Regions from separate parts of the Actinoplanes sp. NPDC051346 genome, predicted to be linked through region 3. Evidence: predicted binding sites of a transcription regulator. Region 3 holds the regulator's gene; each other region holds the start of a gene.
The links. The regulator HrcA, encoded in region 3, represses chaperone genes, less so after heat shock. The targets are predictions, from matches to a motif close to GGTTNGCACNCTCNNNNNGAGNGTGCNAACC.
Positions count from the first base shown of each region.

Region 1: a site for HrcA is predicted at 2,282-2,312, ahead of groL (chaperonin GroEL). Genes of this name have one in related genera too.
Region 2: a site for HrcA is predicted at 3,517-3,547, ahead of groES (co-chaperone GroES). Genes of this name have one in related genera too.

Region 1 is NZ_JBFBAJ010000012.1:189,653-195,048, reverse strand. It holds gene AB0M36_RS27670 (winged helix-turn-helix transcriptional regulator) at 1-270, opposite strand, end outside; gene groL (chaperonin GroEL) at 468-2,090, opposite strand; gene AB0M36_RS27660 (GNAT family N-acetyltransferase) at 2,469-3,011, shown strand; gene AB0M36_RS27655 (hypothetical protein) at 3,008-3,526, shown strand; gene thrC (threonine synthase) at 3,783-5,057, opposite strand; SAM riboswitch class I at 5,068-5,207, opposite strand; gene AB0M36_RS27645 (ATP-binding cassette domain-containing protein) at 5,341-5,396, shown strand, end outside.
Region 2 is NZ_JBFBAJ010000026.1:40,521-45,916, forward strand. It holds gene AB0M36_RS36765 (molybdopterin-dependent oxidoreductase) at 1-415, opposite strand, end outside; gene AB0M36_RS36770 (hypothetical protein) at 640-1,260, opposite strand; gene groL (chaperonin GroEL) at 1,358-3,007, opposite strand; gene groES (co-chaperone GroES) at 3,078-3,392, opposite strand; gene AB0M36_RS36785 (class I SAM-dependent methyltransferase) at 3,610-4,776, shown strand; gene ybaK (Cys-tRNA(Pro) deacylase) at 4,788-5,270, shown strand.
Region 3 is NZ_JBFBAJ010000018.1:62,444-67,839, reverse strand. It holds gene AB0M36_RS33010 (ABC transporter ATP-binding protein) at 1-826, opposite strand, end outside; gene AB0M36_RS33005 (16S rRNA (uracil(1498)-N(3))-methyltransferase) at 823-1,557, opposite strand; gene dnaJ (molecular chaperone DnaJ) at 1,560-2,708, opposite strand; gene hrcA (heat-inducible transcriptional repressor HrcA) at 2,770-3,792, opposite strand; gene AB0M36_RS32990 (DUF4870 domain-containing protein) at 3,970-4,611, shown strand; gene hemW (radical SAM family heme chaperone HemW) at 4,651-5,396, opposite strand, start outside.

The DNA.
Region 1 (5,396 bases), on a different contig from region 3:
CAGCAGGCCCTCACCCTTCTCCGTCAGCAGGTAGTCGTAGCGCGGCGGATGTTCGGAATACGCCACCCGGCGCAGCACGCCGTGCTCCGCCAGGCCGCCGAGCCGGTCGGTGAGCGCCCGACGGCTCATGCCGAGCTCGCGTTGCAGTGCGTCGAAGCGGGTCACCCCGCCGGCGATGTCGCGCACGATCAGGAACGTCCACCAGTCGGTGAGCACGCCGAGAGCCTGCGCGATGCCGCAGTCCGCGTCCGTGAGATCGTCCCGTCGCACGCCATCGAGTATAGTCCGTTCCAGATTGAAACTGACACGGTAGGCGGGGACTGTGCGTGCCTTCCGGCGGTGGTGCGCGGCCGGCGCGACCGAGGGTCGGCCATCGGGGGCGTGCACTGCCGCTGACGGCGCGTCCGTCAGCTAAGACGAAACGGGCCGCCCCCGAAGGGACGGCCCGTTTCAGCGTGGCTCTGGACTCAGAAGTCCATGTCTCCGCCGCCCGGGGCACCGGCCGGGGCCGCCGCCTTCTCGGGCTTGTCCGCCACGACCGCCTCGGTCGTGAGGAACAGCGCGGCGATCGACGCGGCGTTCTGCAGCGCCGAGCGGGTGACCTTGGCCGGGTCGATGATGCCCGCGGCCAGCAGGTCGACGTACTCGCCGTTCGCGGCGTTGAGGCCCCAACCGGACTCGAGGTTGCGGACCTTCTCCACCACGACGCCGCCCTCGAGGCCGGCGTTCACGGCGATCTGACGCAGCGGGGCGTCGAGCGCGACCTTGACGATGTTGGCGCCGGTGGCCTCGTCGCCAGCCAGGTCCAGCTTGTCGAACGCGGTCTTGCCGGCCTGCACGAGCGCCACGCCACCGCCGGGCACGATGCCCTCCTCGACGGCCGCCTTCGCGTTGCGAACGGCGTCCTCGATGCGGTGCTTGCGCTCCTTGAGCTCGACCTCGGTGGCCGCGCCGACCTTGATGACCGCAACGCCGCCGGCCAGCTTGGCCAGGCGCTCCTGCAGCTTCTCGCGGTCGTAGTCGGAGTCCGACTTCTCGATCTCGGCGCGGATCTGGTTGACCCGGCCCTGGATCTGCTCGGCGTTGCCGGCACCGTCGACGATGGTGGTCTCGTCCTTGGTGATGACGACCTTGCGGGCCTGGCCCAGCAGGCTCAGGTCGGCGGCGTCGAGCTTGAGGCCGACCTCCTCGCTGATGACCGTGCCGCCGGTGAGGATGGCGATGTCGTCCAGCATGGCCTTGCGGCGGTCACCGAAGCCCGGGGCCTTGACGGCGACGGACTTGAAGGTGCCACGGACCTTGTTGACGACCAGGGTCGCCAGGGCCTCGCCCTCGACGTCCTCGGCGATGATGATCAGCGGCTTGCCGCCCTGCATGACCTTCTCGAGGACGGGCAGCAGGTCCTTGACCGCGGAGATCTTGCTGTTCGCGATGAGGATGTACGGGTCGTCGAAGACGGCCTCCATCCGCTCGGCGTCGGTCATGAAGTACGCCGAGATGTAGCCCTTGTCGAAGCGCATGCCCTCGGTGAGCTCCAGCTCGAGCCCGAAGGTGTTGCTCTCCTCGACGGTGATGACGCCTTCCTTGCCGACCTTGTCCATGGCCTCGGCGATGATCTCGCCGACCGTGGAGTCGCCGGCGGAGATGGAGGCGGTGGAGGCGATCTGCTCCTTGGTCTCCACGTCCTTGGCGAGCTGCGAGAGACCCTCGGAGACGCTGGCCACGGCAGCCTCGATGCCCCGCTTCAGGGCCATCGGGTTCGCGCCGGCCGCGACGTTGCGCAGACCCTCACGGACCAGCGCCTGGGCGAGGACGGTCGCCGTCGTCGTGCCGTCGCCGGCAACGTCGTCGGTCTTCTTCGCGACCTCCTTGACCAGCTCGGCGCCGATCTTCTCGTAGGGGTCCTCGAGCTCGATCTCCTTGGCGATCGACACACCATCGTTGGTGATGGTGGGAGCGCCCCACTTCTTCTCGAGCACGACGTTGCGGCCCTTGGGGCCGAGCGTCACCTTGACGGCGTCGGCGAGCTGGTTCATGCCCCGCTCGAGGCCGCGACGAGCTTCCTCGTCGAATGCGATGATCTTGGCCATACGGCTGTGTCCTCCTGGACATTCGCGGTGCCGGGCCTGCTCGGCCTAGCCCTCCGCACGGTGAGGAAACGCTGCGGACGTCACCACCTGGCGATGCGACGTCCTCAGGTCGAGCCGGATAGCCCGCGACGACCGGTCCCGTGCCCCGGCACCGATGGCGGCGCCGTGGCCGCGACCCCACCGTCCCGACCTGCTGGCACTCACGTGGCGCGAGTGCCAAGAACTTGTTTAGCACTCTCGGGGGTCGAGTGCAAGGACAACGACCACGGCCGGGGGGCCCGCGGGAGCGCTGGATGGTGGAAATCCGCACGCTCCCGAGGGCGGCAATAGTGGCGGTCCGGCTTGCCTGACCGGGCGCCACCAGGTAGGCAGACAAGCATGACCAGCACGTTGGCGCCCACCCTCACCAGCGCGTTGACGCCCACCCTCACCGTGCACCGGGTGACGCCCGGCGACGCGGCCCGGATGCGGGCGCTGCGGCTGGAGATGCTGGCCGACAGCCCGCTCGCCTTCCTGGAGACCCTGGCCCAGGCGGCGGCCCGCCCCCACGCCGACTATCGGCGCCGGATCGTGCAGGCGTCGACGGGCATTCAGCTCGCCCAGTTCGTCGCCGACCCGGGCGGCCGGCTGATCGGCCACGCCGGCGGCACGGTCCTGCCCGAGGAGCCAGCCGCGACGGTGGTCTTCGCGGTCTACATCACGCCGACGCACCGCGGCCGGGGAGTGCTCGCCTCCCTGATGGAGGCAGTGGCCGAATGGTCGCTCTCCGTAGGACGGCGGGAGCTCATGCTCGAGGTCGTGGTCGGCAACGACCGGGCGGTCCGCGCCTACGAGCGGCTGGGCTTCGAGGACACCGGCGTACGGGTACCGCACCCCGTCGTCCCCGGCCTGTGGGAGCTCCAGATGCGCCGCCGCGCATGAGCCCAGAACCGCCCGGGTCCACCGGCCCGGAAGGAACCACCGGCCCGGAAGAGTCGGGGCGGGCGCGGCTGCGCCGGTGGCCGTTGGCCCGGTCGACGCTCACGGCGGTCAACGGCACCACGCTGGCCGGCCTGGCCGTCGCCGTCCTCACCGGCGCGCGGGTCCGCCGAGGACGCGACGGCATCCTGGTCGCCGAGGGATACCGGTTCAGGGTGCCGCCCGCGACCTGCTTCACCGTCGGCTCGGTGATCATCACCCGAAGGCCCGCGGAGTGGCTGCTCCATAAGGACCGCTCCGACCTGCTGGCACACGAGAGCCGGCACGCGGATCAGTACGCCGTGCTCGGCCCGCTGTTCTGGCCCGCCTACTGGGTGGCGTGCGGTTACTCGTGGCTGGCGACCGGCAGTTACGGCAGCCGCAACGTCTTCGAGCGGCACGCGGGTCTCGACAAGGGCGGTTACGCCGAGGCGGCCCTGCGCCCGTGGATCCGCAAGCTGCGCACCAGACGCCGCTGAAGAAAGCATCAGGCGCCGCTGAAGAAAGCACCGAGCGCCGCGGAGAGCGGGGCCGGAAGTTTGGTCGGGAGGACGCGCGCACAGCGCCTCCGGCACTGGGTCGTTGGGCCCCGAGAGATTGTCGCCAAGCTCGAAGGTGGGGCCACGTACGGCGTCGCGTCCTCCCGCGTAGAGCATCCTGCCGACCCCACGATCCTGGCGCAAGCCCTCGCGGGAAGGAATTCCTGACGTACGGCAGATAGCTCGCTACACAGTGTTATCCCAGCAGCCCGGCATCGCGCGCGCCGCGGAGGGAGGGCTTGATGCGGTGGGTCGGGCCGACCAGCTCGGCGACCGCGTCGATGGTCTTGAGACCCTCGCCGGTGTTGTAGACGACCGTCTCCTTGTCGGGGTCGAGCTTGCCGCTCTCCACCAGCTTCTTCAGCACCGCCACGGTCGTGCCGCCGGCCGTCTCTGCGAAGATGCCGGTGGTCCGGGCGAGCAGGCGGATGCCCTCGCGGATCTCGTCGTCGTCCGCGTAGTCCATCCAGCCGCCGGTGCGCCGGACCGCCTCGATCGCGTACGCGCCGGCCGCCGGATCCCCGATGTTCAGGGACTTGGCGATGCCGGTCGGTTTGACCGGGGTGATCTGGTCGGTGCCGTCTTGCAGCGCGACGGCGATGGGGTTGCAGCCGGCCGACTGGGCGCCGAAGACGGTCCAGCCTCCCTCGGGAGCCTCGACCAGGCCGATCTCGACCAGCTCGCTGAAGGCCTTGTCCACCTTGGTGAGCAGCTCCCCGGACGCCATCGGGATGACCACCTGGGCGGGGATGCGCCAGCCGAGCTGCTCGGCGACCTCGTACCCGAGGGTCTTGGAGCCCTCGGCGTAGAACGGGCGCACGTTGACGTTGACGAACGCGGTGTCCTCGAACTCGTCGGTCTCCACGAGCTCGCCGCAGAGCCGGTTGACGTCGTCGTACGAGCCCTCGATCGCGACCAGGTCACCGCCGTACACCGCGGAGGTGATGACCTTGCCGGGCTCGAGGTCGCTCGGGATGAAGACGATGCTGGGCACTCCGGCGCGGGCGGCGTGCGCGGCGACGGAGTTGGCCAGGTTGCCCGTGGAGGCGCAGGCGAAGCGGGTGAAGCCGAGTTCCCGGGCGGCGGTGAGCGCGACGGAGACGACCCGGTCCTTGAACGAGTGGGTCGGGTTGGCGGAGTCGTCCTTGACCCACAGCGGCGCGCGCAGGCCGAGCTCCGCGGCCAGGGCGGGGGCCGCCACCAGCGGGGTCAGGCCCGGGTCGAGGGTGACGCGGGTGGCCGGGTCCTGGCCGGCGGGCAGCAGGGCGGCGTAACGCCAGATGTTCGGCGGGCCGGCCTCGATGTGCTCGCGGGTGACGGCGGCCAGGGCGGCGGTGTCGTACGCGACCTCCAGCGGCCCGAAACACTCGTAGCAGGCGTGCTGCGCGGCGAGGGGGAACTCGGTGCCGCAGCCGCGGCAGATCAGGGCGCGGGCGGGGCTGGTGGTGGGGGCGTCGACCGTCGACGTCATGCGAGGCTCCTTCTCATCTTCCCCGGGCGCGGGCAGCCGCGATTCCGGGACGGAATTAGCACCTGCCGCACGCTGGCCTCGTCATCGAGTCAAGAGCGGTGGTTGCCGGGGCGTCGTCGGGCCGTATCCCTCAGCCCCTCTGGATGAGGTATTCAGTTGTGTTACCGCCACCTTACGTGCCCGTCCCGCTGAGCCAAGGGGAACGTCTCAGGGTGTGAGCACAGGGGTGGCATCCAGTGCATAGGGTGACGAAGGTCATTCCGACGATGCGGGGAGGTTCGGCGTGAGCGCCGTCCTTGAGATCCAGGGTCTGCAGAAGACCTATCGCAGCCGGAAGGG
Region 2 (5,396 bases), on a different contig from region 3:
GCACGGTCGTCGGGGTGGATGGCTCGGTGGCGAGGGCGATGAGGCGGCGAAGGGTGAGGGCGGCGACCGCTCCGGCGACGAGGGATGGGGTCGCGGCGGTGAGAGCGGCGTCGTGCCGGGTCAGGGCGGCCGCGGCGCCGATCGCCGTGAAGAGGGCGACGCCGACGAGGGCGAGGCGCCAGGAGCGGAGGGCGGCGATGCCAACGGCGGCAGCGTAGGTGGCGAGGAGGATGAGGGTGCCGGCGAGGAGGGCGATCTTGTCGTAGGTGCCGAAGACCGCGATGCCGAAGTCCTTCACCGGCCCGGGGACGGTGTCGACCACCACGGCGCCGACCGCGAGCAGCGGGGACGACAGGGGGCCGGTGAACACGGCGATGACCTCGGCGACCCCGAGCGCCACCGCAGCGGCGGCTATCCCGGCGAGAGCCGCTCGGAGAACGGCATCCCGAGGAACGGCTCCCCGGAGGTCGGTCGGCCCGGGATTGGCCGCCGGAGGTGGCGAGAGCTTCACGGGTTTCATCCTGCCCCGCCCGGGCCCGATCGCTCCTTACGAAGTCATGACGGCCGGGCGGCGCAGGCGGAACCCTGACGAACGGCGGTCGGCATGAGCACGCCCTGGTTGCGAACGTCGCGGACGCGCTAGGAGATCGTGACGGCCAGGCGCAGCGGCGGCAGCGCCTCGACCAGCGCGTCGAGGAGATCCACCCCGCACCGGTCGGCGCGCGGTTCCGGCAGAGCCGGCAGGCCCGCGACCGGCAGCTCCCACACCACCCGTCCCGGCGACAAACTCTCCAGCGCCGCGTACCAGTGCTGCAGTGGCTCCCTCAGCTGGACGTGCGCCGCGAAATTGCGCCGCCGGCGGGTCTGGTCCTCGTCGCGGCGGCGTTGCAGGGTGGCCGGGTCGGGCAGGTTGACGAGGGTGGCGTCGGCGAAGCCGAGCCGGCCGCCGCGGAACGCCTCCCGGGTGACCGCCAGCTCCCGGTCGAATTGGGCTCGGGGCGCGAGGCCGAGCGCGGCCATCCCCCACGCGTAGTGCAGCTTCACCGGGTCGGTGTCGCAGAATGCGACGCCGTCCTCGCGCTCCAGGTCGAGGGCCGAGGACCAGCGTTGTATGCCCGCGCGCACCCAGTGCCGCGCGAGCGCCGTCGCGTCCGTCGGCTCACGGCCCGTCATCTGGTATTCGGCGACGTACCTTCCCGCGTACCGGCGGCACCAGGAGGTTTTCCCGGCCGCCGTGGGTCCCTCCACGACGACGATCATCCGCGCACCCTTCCCCCGGTGGAGTTTGCATCACACACGAGAAAGGGCGCGCCGCGGAAGCGACGCGCCCTAGCCCGTTGTCCGGTCGGACGGTCGGTCAGAAGCCCGGGCCGTGCTGGTGGCCGTGGCCACCGTGGCTGTGCCCGTGGCCGCCGCCTGCCGCCGGCTCCGACGCGGCCGGCTTCTCCACCACGAGGCTCTCGGTGGTGAGCAGCAGGCCGGCGATCGACACGGCGTTGGAGACCGCGTTGCGGGTCACCTTGACCGGGTCGATGATGCCGGAGGCGGCGAGGTCGACGTATTCGTCGGTGGCCGCGTTGAGGCCGTGGCCCCACTTCAGCTCGGCGACCTTGCCCACCACGACGTAGCCGTCGTGACCGGCGTTCTGCGCGATCCAGCGCAGCGGCTCGACGAGCGCCTTGCGGACGATCGAGACGCCGACCGCCTCCTCGCCGGTGAGGCCGAGGTCGCCGTCGAGGGCGGAGACGATATGCGCGAGGGCGGCGCCGCCGCCGGGCACGGTGCCCTCCTCGACCGCGGCCTTGGTCGCCGCGATGGCGTCCTCGATGCGGTGCTTGCGCTCCTTCATCTCGACCTCGGTCGCGGCACCGGCCTGGATCACCGCGATGCCGCCGGAGAGCTTGGCGAGCCGCTCCGAGAGCTTCTCGCGGTCCCAGTCCGAGTCCGACGCCTCGATCTCCTTGCGGATCTGCGCGACGCGGTCCTCGATCTCGGACTTCTTGCCACCGCCGTCGACGATGGTCGTGTTCTCCTTGTCGACCACGACGCGCCGGGCGGTGCCCAGCATGTCGACGGTGACCTGGTCGAGCTTGTAACCGAGCTCGGGGGCGATGAGCTCGCCGCCGGTCGCGATCGCCATGTCCTGCAGCATCGCCTTGCGGCGGTCTCCGAAGCCGGGCGCCTTCACGGCGGCGACCTTGAAGGTCTTGCGCAGGGCGTTGACCACGAGGGTGGACAGCGCCTGGCCCTCGACGTCCTCGGCGATGATGAGCAGCGGCTTGCCGCCCTGGAGGACCTTCTCCAGCAGGGGCAGCAGCTCCTCGACGCTGGAGATCTTCTGGGTCGTGATGAGGATGTAAGCGTCCTCGAGCACGGCCTCCTGCGCCTCGGCGTCGGTCACGAAGTTCGGCGAGATGAAGCCCTTGTCGAACTGCAGGCCTTCGGTCACGACGAGCTCGGTGCTGAGCGCGGAGCCCTCCTCGACGGTGATGACACCGTCGCGGCCGACCCGGTCCATCGCCTCGGCGATCAGCTCGCCGATGGTGGCGTCCTGGGCCGAGATAGTGGCGACGTTGGCGACCGACTTGTGGTCGGAGACCTCGACCGCCTTGGCCAGCAGCGCCTTGGAGACGGCCTCGGCCGCCTGGTCCATGCCGCGCTTGAGGGCGATGGGGTTGGCACCGGCCGTCACGTTGCGCAGGCCCTCGCGGACCAGCGCCTGGGCGAGCACGGTGGCCGTGGTGGTGCCGTCGCCGGCGACGTCGTTGGTCTTGGTCGCCACCTCCTTGACGAGCTGCGCGCCAAGGTTCTGGTACGGGTCGGTGAGCTCGATCTCCTTGGCGATGGTGACACCGTCGTTGGTGATCGTGGGCGCGCCGAACTTCTTGTCGAGGACGACGTTGCGGCCGCGCGGGCCGAGGGTGACCTTGACCGTGTCGGCGAGCGTGTTGACGCCGTGCTCCAACAGGTGCCGGGCGTCGTCAGAGAAGCTGAGGATCTTCGCCATTTATGGTCCCTTCACGCACCACCGCCCTGACCCGAGGACTCGGGTCAGGGCGGGAAGCACTGTCAGTAGGTCACTTCTCGATGACCGCGAGGACGTCACGGGCGGAGAGCACCAGGTACTCCTCGCCGGCGTACTTGACCTCGGTGCCGCCGTACTTCGAGTAGAGGACGGTCTCGCCGACCTTGACGTCGATCGGGACGCGGTTGCCCTTGTCGTCGATGCGGCCGGGGCCGACGGCGAGGACGGTGCCCTCCTGCGGCTTCTCCTTGGCGGTGTCGGGGATCACGAGGCCCGACGCCGTCGTGGTCTCAGCCTCGTTCGCCTGGACCACGATGCGGTCCTCGAGCGGCTTGATCGCAACCTTGGTCGCGGTAGTCACGGGCATACCCTCCTGGGTACAGGTTTCGCCGGCCGGTGTCGGCCGATCTCATGCCTCATGCCACCGGGCGGGGCCGTCGTCGCGGGTGCCGGTCCGCCTGGCGCAAGCGCACTCCCCCGGACGGGGCGCGCGCTGGCACCCTCAGGTTGAGAGTGCTAATCGGAGATTATGCCGGAACTAGCACTCCGTCAAGGAGAGTGCCAACACGGCAGAATGACTCGGCGTGGACCTGGAACTGCTTGCCCGCCTCCGTACCCCGGAAGGGTCTGAGGCTCTTGCCGCGGCGGCCGAGGTGGCCGGCGCTGATCCGCTCGCCGCGGCCTCGGCCCTGCGTGCCCGCGGCGTCGCGGCGCCGCTCGCGGCCGCCGCTCTCACCCAGACCGACCTGCGACGACGTGCGGAAACAAAGTTCGGCGCGGAGGCGGCGGCGATGTTCTTCACCCGGGCCGGCTTCGAGCAGGCGACGCGCGCGGTGGTGGCGGATCGCCGCGCCGCGCGGCTGCGCGCGGCAGGCGTCACCACCCTCGCCGACCTGGGGTGCGGGCTGGGCTCCGACGCGCTGGCGGCGGCCCGTCAGGGCATCCGGGTGTACGCGGTGGACGCCGACCCGCTGACCGCCGCCGTCGCCGTCGCGAACGCGGCAGCGGCCGGGCTGGCGGAGTTGGTGACCGTGGAATGCGCCGACGCGACCTCCGTCGACGTGGAGAAATTCGACGCGGTCTTCGCCGATCCGGCCCGACGCCGGGCGGGTCGCGGCCGGGTCATGGATCCCCAGGCGTGGTCGCCGCCGTGGGACTTCATCGCCGGGCTGCCCGGCCGGGTGCCGCGTACGGTGCTGAAGCTGGCGCCGGGCATCGACCATGCCCTGCTGCCGCCGGGGGCCGAGGGTGAGTGGGTGAGCGTCGGCGGCGATCTGGTGGAGGCAGCGTTCTGGTGCGGGCCGCTCGCGGAGGTGCCGCGACGGGCGGTGCTGCTGCCCTCGGGCGGCACGCTGCACGGCTCGGGGGTGGCGGCCGCGCCGGTCGGAGCGGTCGGACGGTTCGTCTACGACCCGGATCCGGCCGTCGTCCGCTCGCATCTGGTCGCCGAGTTCGCGGAGGGGATCGGGGGCCGGCTCGCCGACCCACAGATCGCGTACGTCTACACCGACGATCCGGTCGACACCGCGTTCGCCCGCCGGCTGGAGATCACCGACGTGTTGCCGTTCTCGCTGAAGCGGCTGCGCACCCTGCTGCGCGAGCGCGGCGTGGGCCGGGTCGAGATCCGCAAGCGCGGTTCCGCGCTGGAGCCGGAGCAGTTGCGCCGTGACCTGCGGCTGCGCGGCGACGGCCCGGCGTCGCTGGTGTTGACCCGGGTGGCGGGTGCACCGACCGTGCTGGTGTGTCGATAGCCTCGCTGGTCATGGCCAAGAAGGCGGCCGGGACGCCGGCGACCGTATTGCTGTCCGCGGAGAACGTGCCGCACGACCTGCACCCGTATGACGTGTCTCCGGAGGCGCCGAACTACGGGGCGTTGGTCGCCGAGGCGCTCGGGGTGCCGCCGGAGTCCCTGTTCAAGACGTTGATCGCCGAGGTCGACGGCGCGCTGACGGTGGCGGTCGTGCCGGTGACCGGCGAGCTGGATCTCAAGGCCCTGGCCGGCGCGGCCGGGGGGAAGCGGGCGACGCTCGCCGACCGGGCGGCCGCCGAGCGCAGCAGTGGTTACGTGCGTGGCGGCATCAGCCCCCTGGGGCAACGCAAACGTCTACCCACGGTGATCGACGACTCGGCGGTGGCGCTGCCGCGGATGTACGTCTCGGCCGGTCGCCGCGGTCTGCAGGTGTCGCTGGCGCCGCAGGACCTCGTCCGGCTGACCGGCGCCACTACGGCCCGCATCCGGGGCTGAGGGCGGGGCGAAACCGGAAAAGCACCGGATTCGGAGCGTAACGTGACCTAGCGTCGCTTTGTGGAATACCGGCGGCTGACCGGTTGTGCCGCACCGCGTCACGGGAATACGTTGCCCGACACAACA
Region 3 (5,396 bases):
TGAACTGGCCGACCGTGATGCGGCCGGTGAGGGCGAACCACCCGGCGAGGATCGCGATGCCGCACGCCAGGAGCGTGCTCAGCGTGGTGGAAGCGGTGAGATAGATGCTCTGCGTACGGCCGGCGCGCAAAGTGGCGGCAAGCGAGCGGCGGCTCACCCCGCGGTAGCGCTCGGCGGCCGCCTCCCGCGCGCCGATGCCCCGCAACGGCCGCAGTCCCGTGACCAGGTCGACGGCGAGCGAGGCGGCCCGGCCGGCCTGCTCCTGCTCGTCGGCGACCCGCTTGCGGATCAGTGGGGCGCTGATCTGCAACACGATCAGCACCAGCGGCGTCGCGAGCAGCACTGCCAGCCCCAGCGGCACGGAGATCAGCAACAGCGTGACGGCGCTGACCGCGGTTGCCACGAGGGCGCCGACGATGCGCGGCACATAGTCGAGCAGGTACGACGTGTTGTCGGCGTCGCTGGTCGACACGGTCAGCAGGTCCCCGGCGCGGAAATCGGTATGAACGCCGCGAGGATGCAGGATCTTCGCGGAAACCTCGACGCGCAGCCGGTGCGCCTCCTCGGCGATCGCCGCCATGAGCAGCCGCGCCCCGAACCGGTACGACAGGGTCAGCACGGCGAACACCAGGCCGAGCACCCCGATCCAGAGCGCCAGCGCGGTGCCGTCGCCCGGGGTGACGGCACGGTCGACGATCACGCCGATGAGGACCGGGATCGCCGCCTCGCAGGCCTGGAACAGGCCAACCAGCGCGGTGCCGGCCGACAGCCGCCGGCCGTTGCGGGTGATCGCCCTGCGCAGAATGCGGCCGCCGGAGCGGCTCACCAACGGTCTAGCCGCGCCGACAGCACGGCGAGCGCGGCAACCCCCGCGGTCGACGTCCGCAACACCGCGTCGCCGAGCCGCACCGGCTGGGCGCCGGCCGCGACGAACGCGCCCACCTCCTGGTCGCTTATCCCGCCCTCAGGCCCCACGACCAGCACGATCTCGCCCGAGTCTGGCAGCTTCGCCCCGGTCAGCCGGTCGGTCGCCTCCTCGTGCAGCACGAAGGCCGCCGCGGCGGCCGACAGCCGCGCGGCGGCCTGCTTGGTCGACACGTCGGGGTCGCCGGACACCAGCGGCAGCCAGGGCCGGCGTGCCTGCTTGGCGGCCTCGCGCGCGGTGGAGACCCACTTCTCCCGGGCGCGTACGCCCCGGTCTCCGCGCCACTGCGTCACCGCCCGGGACGCGGCCCAGGGAATGATCTCGTCGACCCCGATCTCCGTCATCGCCTGCACGGCGAGCTCGCCGCGGTCACCCTTGGCGATCCCCTGCACGACGACCAACCGTGGGTCCGGCGCGGGCGTGAGGGTCCGCTCCCCGACCTCGACGTCGATGCTGCCCCGGCCGACCCCGGTGACCTCGGCACGCACCGAGCCGCCCCGCCCGTCGGCGAGGACCAGGGCCTCCCCGACCCGCAGTCGCTGCACGTCGGCGGCGTGATGGCCCTCCCGGCCGGCCAGCGTGAAGCGCCCGGACGTGGGCAGGTCGTCGACGAGGAACAGGGGCGCGGACACGGTCAGTGCCCGTTGAAGGCGTCCCGCATGCGCGAGAAGAACCCGCCCTGCTTACTCAGCTCGGCCACGTCCTCGCCACGGGTCTTGGCGAAGTCGCGCAGCATCCGCTCCTGGTCGGCCGTGAGCTTGGTCGGGGTCTTCACGTCGAGGTGCACGAAGAGCTCGCCGCGGCCCTGCCCGCGCAGGTGCGGCACGCCCTTGCCGCGTACGCGCAGGGTCGAAGCCGGCTGCGTGCCGGGCTTGACCTCGATGTTCTCCTCCGAGTCGAGGGTCTTGATGGTCAGCCGGGTGCCGAGGGCCGCCGCCGTCATCGGCAGGGTGACGCGGCAGTGCAGGTCGTCGCCCTTGCGGGAGTAGACGTCGTGCGGACGCTCGTGGATCTCCACGTAGAGATCGCCGGCCGTGCCGCCGCCGGGGCCGACCTCGCCCTGCTGGGCCAGGCGGATCCGCATGCCGTCCTCGACGCCGGCCGGGATCTTGACCGTCAGCGAGCGCCGGGTCCGGATCCGGCCGTCGCCGGCGCAGGTCGGGCAGGGTTGCGGGATCACCGTGCCGTGACCCTGGCAGTTCTGACAGGGACGCGACGAGACAACCTGGCCCAGGAAGGTGCGCTGCACCGACTGGACCTCGCCCCGGCCGCCACAGGTCTCACAGGTGGCCAGATGGGTGCCGGGCGCGGTGCCGGCGCCGGTGCACTGGGTGCAGAGCACCGCGGTGTCGACGGTGATCGGCGCCTCGACCCCGAACGCGGTCTCGACCAGGTCGAGCTCCAGGCGCAGGATCGCGTCGGCGCCGGGCCGGGTGCGCGGCCGCGGGCCCCGGGCCCCGGCGCCGCCGGCGGCCGTGCCGAAGAACGCGTCCATGATGTCCTGGAAGCCGACGAACGGGCCGGCGCCGCCGGGACCGCCCGGACCGGCACCCGCGCCGCCGCCGGGGGCGAGAGGGTCGCCGCCCAGGTCGACGATCTGCCGCTTCTGGTCGTCGGAGAGGACCTCGTAGGCTGCGTTGATGTCCTTGAACTTCTCGTGCGCCTCGGGATCGGGATTGACGTCGGGGTGGTACTGACGGGCCAGCTTGCGGTAGGCACGCTTGATCTCGTCGTCGGTGGCTTCGCGGCTGATGCCGAGAATTCCGTAGTAGTCCTTCGCCACAGGGTTTCGAGTCCTCATGTCTGCCCCGCGCTGTGCGCCGGAGACCGTCGTCGCTTTTGCTTCAGTTCTGGGCCAGCAGATCGCCAACGTAGCGTGCCACGGCACGCACCGTGGCGATGGTGCCGGGGTAGTCCATCCGAGTCGGCCCCAGCACGCCGAGGCCACCAACGATTGTCGTACCCGGTCCGTAACCGGTGCTCACCACCGACGCCGCCCGGAGATTGTCGATCTCGTTCTCGTCGCCGATGCGGACCCGGGTGGTGCTGGGCTCCACTTCGCCGATGAGCTTGAGCAGGATGACCTCCTCCTCGAGAGCCTCCAGCACGGGACGCAGCGAACCCTGGAAATCCAGGACGCCGCCGCGGGTCAGGTTGGCCGTGCCGGCCAGGGCGAGACGTTCGTCACTGCGCTCGACCAGGGTCTCCAGGAGCACGGAGGCGACGCACGCCACGGTGTTGCGCTTCTCCGGGGCGGACTCGTCGACCAGCGCCTGCACCAGCGGCGGCGTGTCGGCGAGCTTCACCCCGGTCAACTTCGCGTTGACCTTGCGCCGCATGTCGAGCACGTCGTCGGGGCCGGTCGGCGCGGGCAGCTCGACGAGCCGCTGCTCGACCCGACCGGTGTCGGCGATCATCACGAGCATGATCCGGGTGGTGGAGATCGGCACCAGCTCGAGGTGCCGCACGGAGGAGCGGGACAAACTCGGATATTGCACCACGGCGACCTGGCGGGTGAGCTGGGCGAGCAGGCGCACCGTGCGGTGCACCACGTCGTCCAGGTCGACCGCGCCGGCCAGGAACCGCTCGATGGCCCGCCGCTCGGCCGGGCTCAGCGCTTTGACCCGCGACAACCGGTCCACGAAGAGCCGGTAGCCGGCGTCGGTGGGCACCCGACCCGCACTGGTGTGCGGCTGGCGGATGTAACCCTCCTCCTCCAGCACGGCCATGTCGTTGCGGACGGTGGCCGGGGAGACGCCGAGCTGGCGGCGCTCGACGAGGGCTTTGCTGCCCACCGGCTCCTGGGTGGCGACGTAGTCCTCGACGATGGCGCGGAGCACCTCGAGCTTGCGGTCATCGAGACTCATGACCCCTCCACCCTGTCCCCTGGCACTCCGTCAAGTCGAGTGCCAGTCTACGACGCCCCCGGTCGCCGCGCGATGATCGACCGATGATGCAGAGGCTACTTAGCCGAGTGTCTATTCTTCGACCTGGGCCGGGTGTTGCCCTCGCCACGATCGGCCCGCGGTCCTACCGTGTGGGCCATGACTGAACCGCCGCGCCCGCCCGGTGAGGGAAATCCCTCGGACCCCACCGCGCCTTTCCACCAGTATCCGGGCAGCCAGGGCTCGGCCCCGCCGCCGCCCCCGGCCTACGGATCCCCCCAGCCTCCGTCCTACGGAGCTCCCCAGCCCCCGCCCTATGGCGCCCCGCCGCCCACCTCCGGCGCCGGCGGGTACGGCCCGCCGCCGAGTTCCGGCGCGGGCGGATACGGACCCCCGCCCGGCTCCGGCTCCCCGTATGGCGCTCCCGGCGCGTACGGCCAGCAGCCCGGCTACCCGTCGAAGGGCTACGGCCAGCCCGGTGGCGACGACAAGACCTGGATCCTGCTCGCGCACTTCGGCGGCATCGTCGTCGGCTTCATCGCTCCGCTGGTAGCGCTCCTGGCCCGGGGCAACGTGTCACCGACGGTCCGTGCGCACGCTGTCGACGCACTCAACTTCCAGATCACCTGGGCGATTGCCACCATCGCGTCCAGCATCCTCGCGGTGTGTTCGGCGGGTCTGCTCTTCTTCCTGCCGTTGGCCGCATGGGTGGTTGTCGTCGTGTTCTCCCTCATCGCCGGCATGAAGGCGAACGAGGGCACGCCGTACAAATATCCGATGTCGATGTCGTTGATCAAGTAGCGCGTGGGGCGGCGTCGGCACTCGGCGGCGCCGCCCAGGTCACACGAGGTCGCGAACTACCGCGTCGGCCAGCAGACGGCCACGCAGGGTCAGAACCGCCCTGCCTTCCCCGTACGCGATCGGTTCGAGAAGTCCGTTTTCCAGGGCCCGCCGGGCGCCGTCCTGGCGGGCCAGGCCGAGCGGCAGCCCGTCGGCCAGCCTCAGCCGCAGCATGACCTCCTCCATCCGGCGGTCCTCGCCGCTGAGCACCTCCCGGCCCAGTCCCGGCGAGACCCCGTCGGCCAGCCGCTTCGCGTACGCGGAAGGGTGCTTGACGTTCCACCACCGCACCCCGCCGACGTGGCTGTGCGCGCCCGGCCCGAGGCCCCACCAGTCGCCGCCGGTCCAGTACAGGCGGTTGTGCCGGCACCGCGCCGCCTCCGACGTGGCCCAGTTGGAGACCTCGTACCAGGAGAATCCCGCCGCCGCGAGGGCCCGCTCGGCGGCCAGGTAGCGATCGGCCGCGACGTCGTCCTCCGGGTACGGCAGTTCGCCGCGGCGCATCCGGCCGGCTATCCGCGTGCCGTCCTCGACGATCAGCGAGTACGCGCTGACATGGTCGACCCCGGCCGCGATCGCGGCGTCGAGCGAGGCGGCGAAGTCGTCCGCGGTCTCCCCGGGCGTCCCGTAGATCAGGTCCAGGTTGACGTGGTCGAACCCGGCTTCCCGGGCCTCCACCGCGGCCTGGGGCGCCCGCCCGGCGGTGTGCCGGCGGTCGAGAATCGCGAGCACGCCGGGCGAGGCCG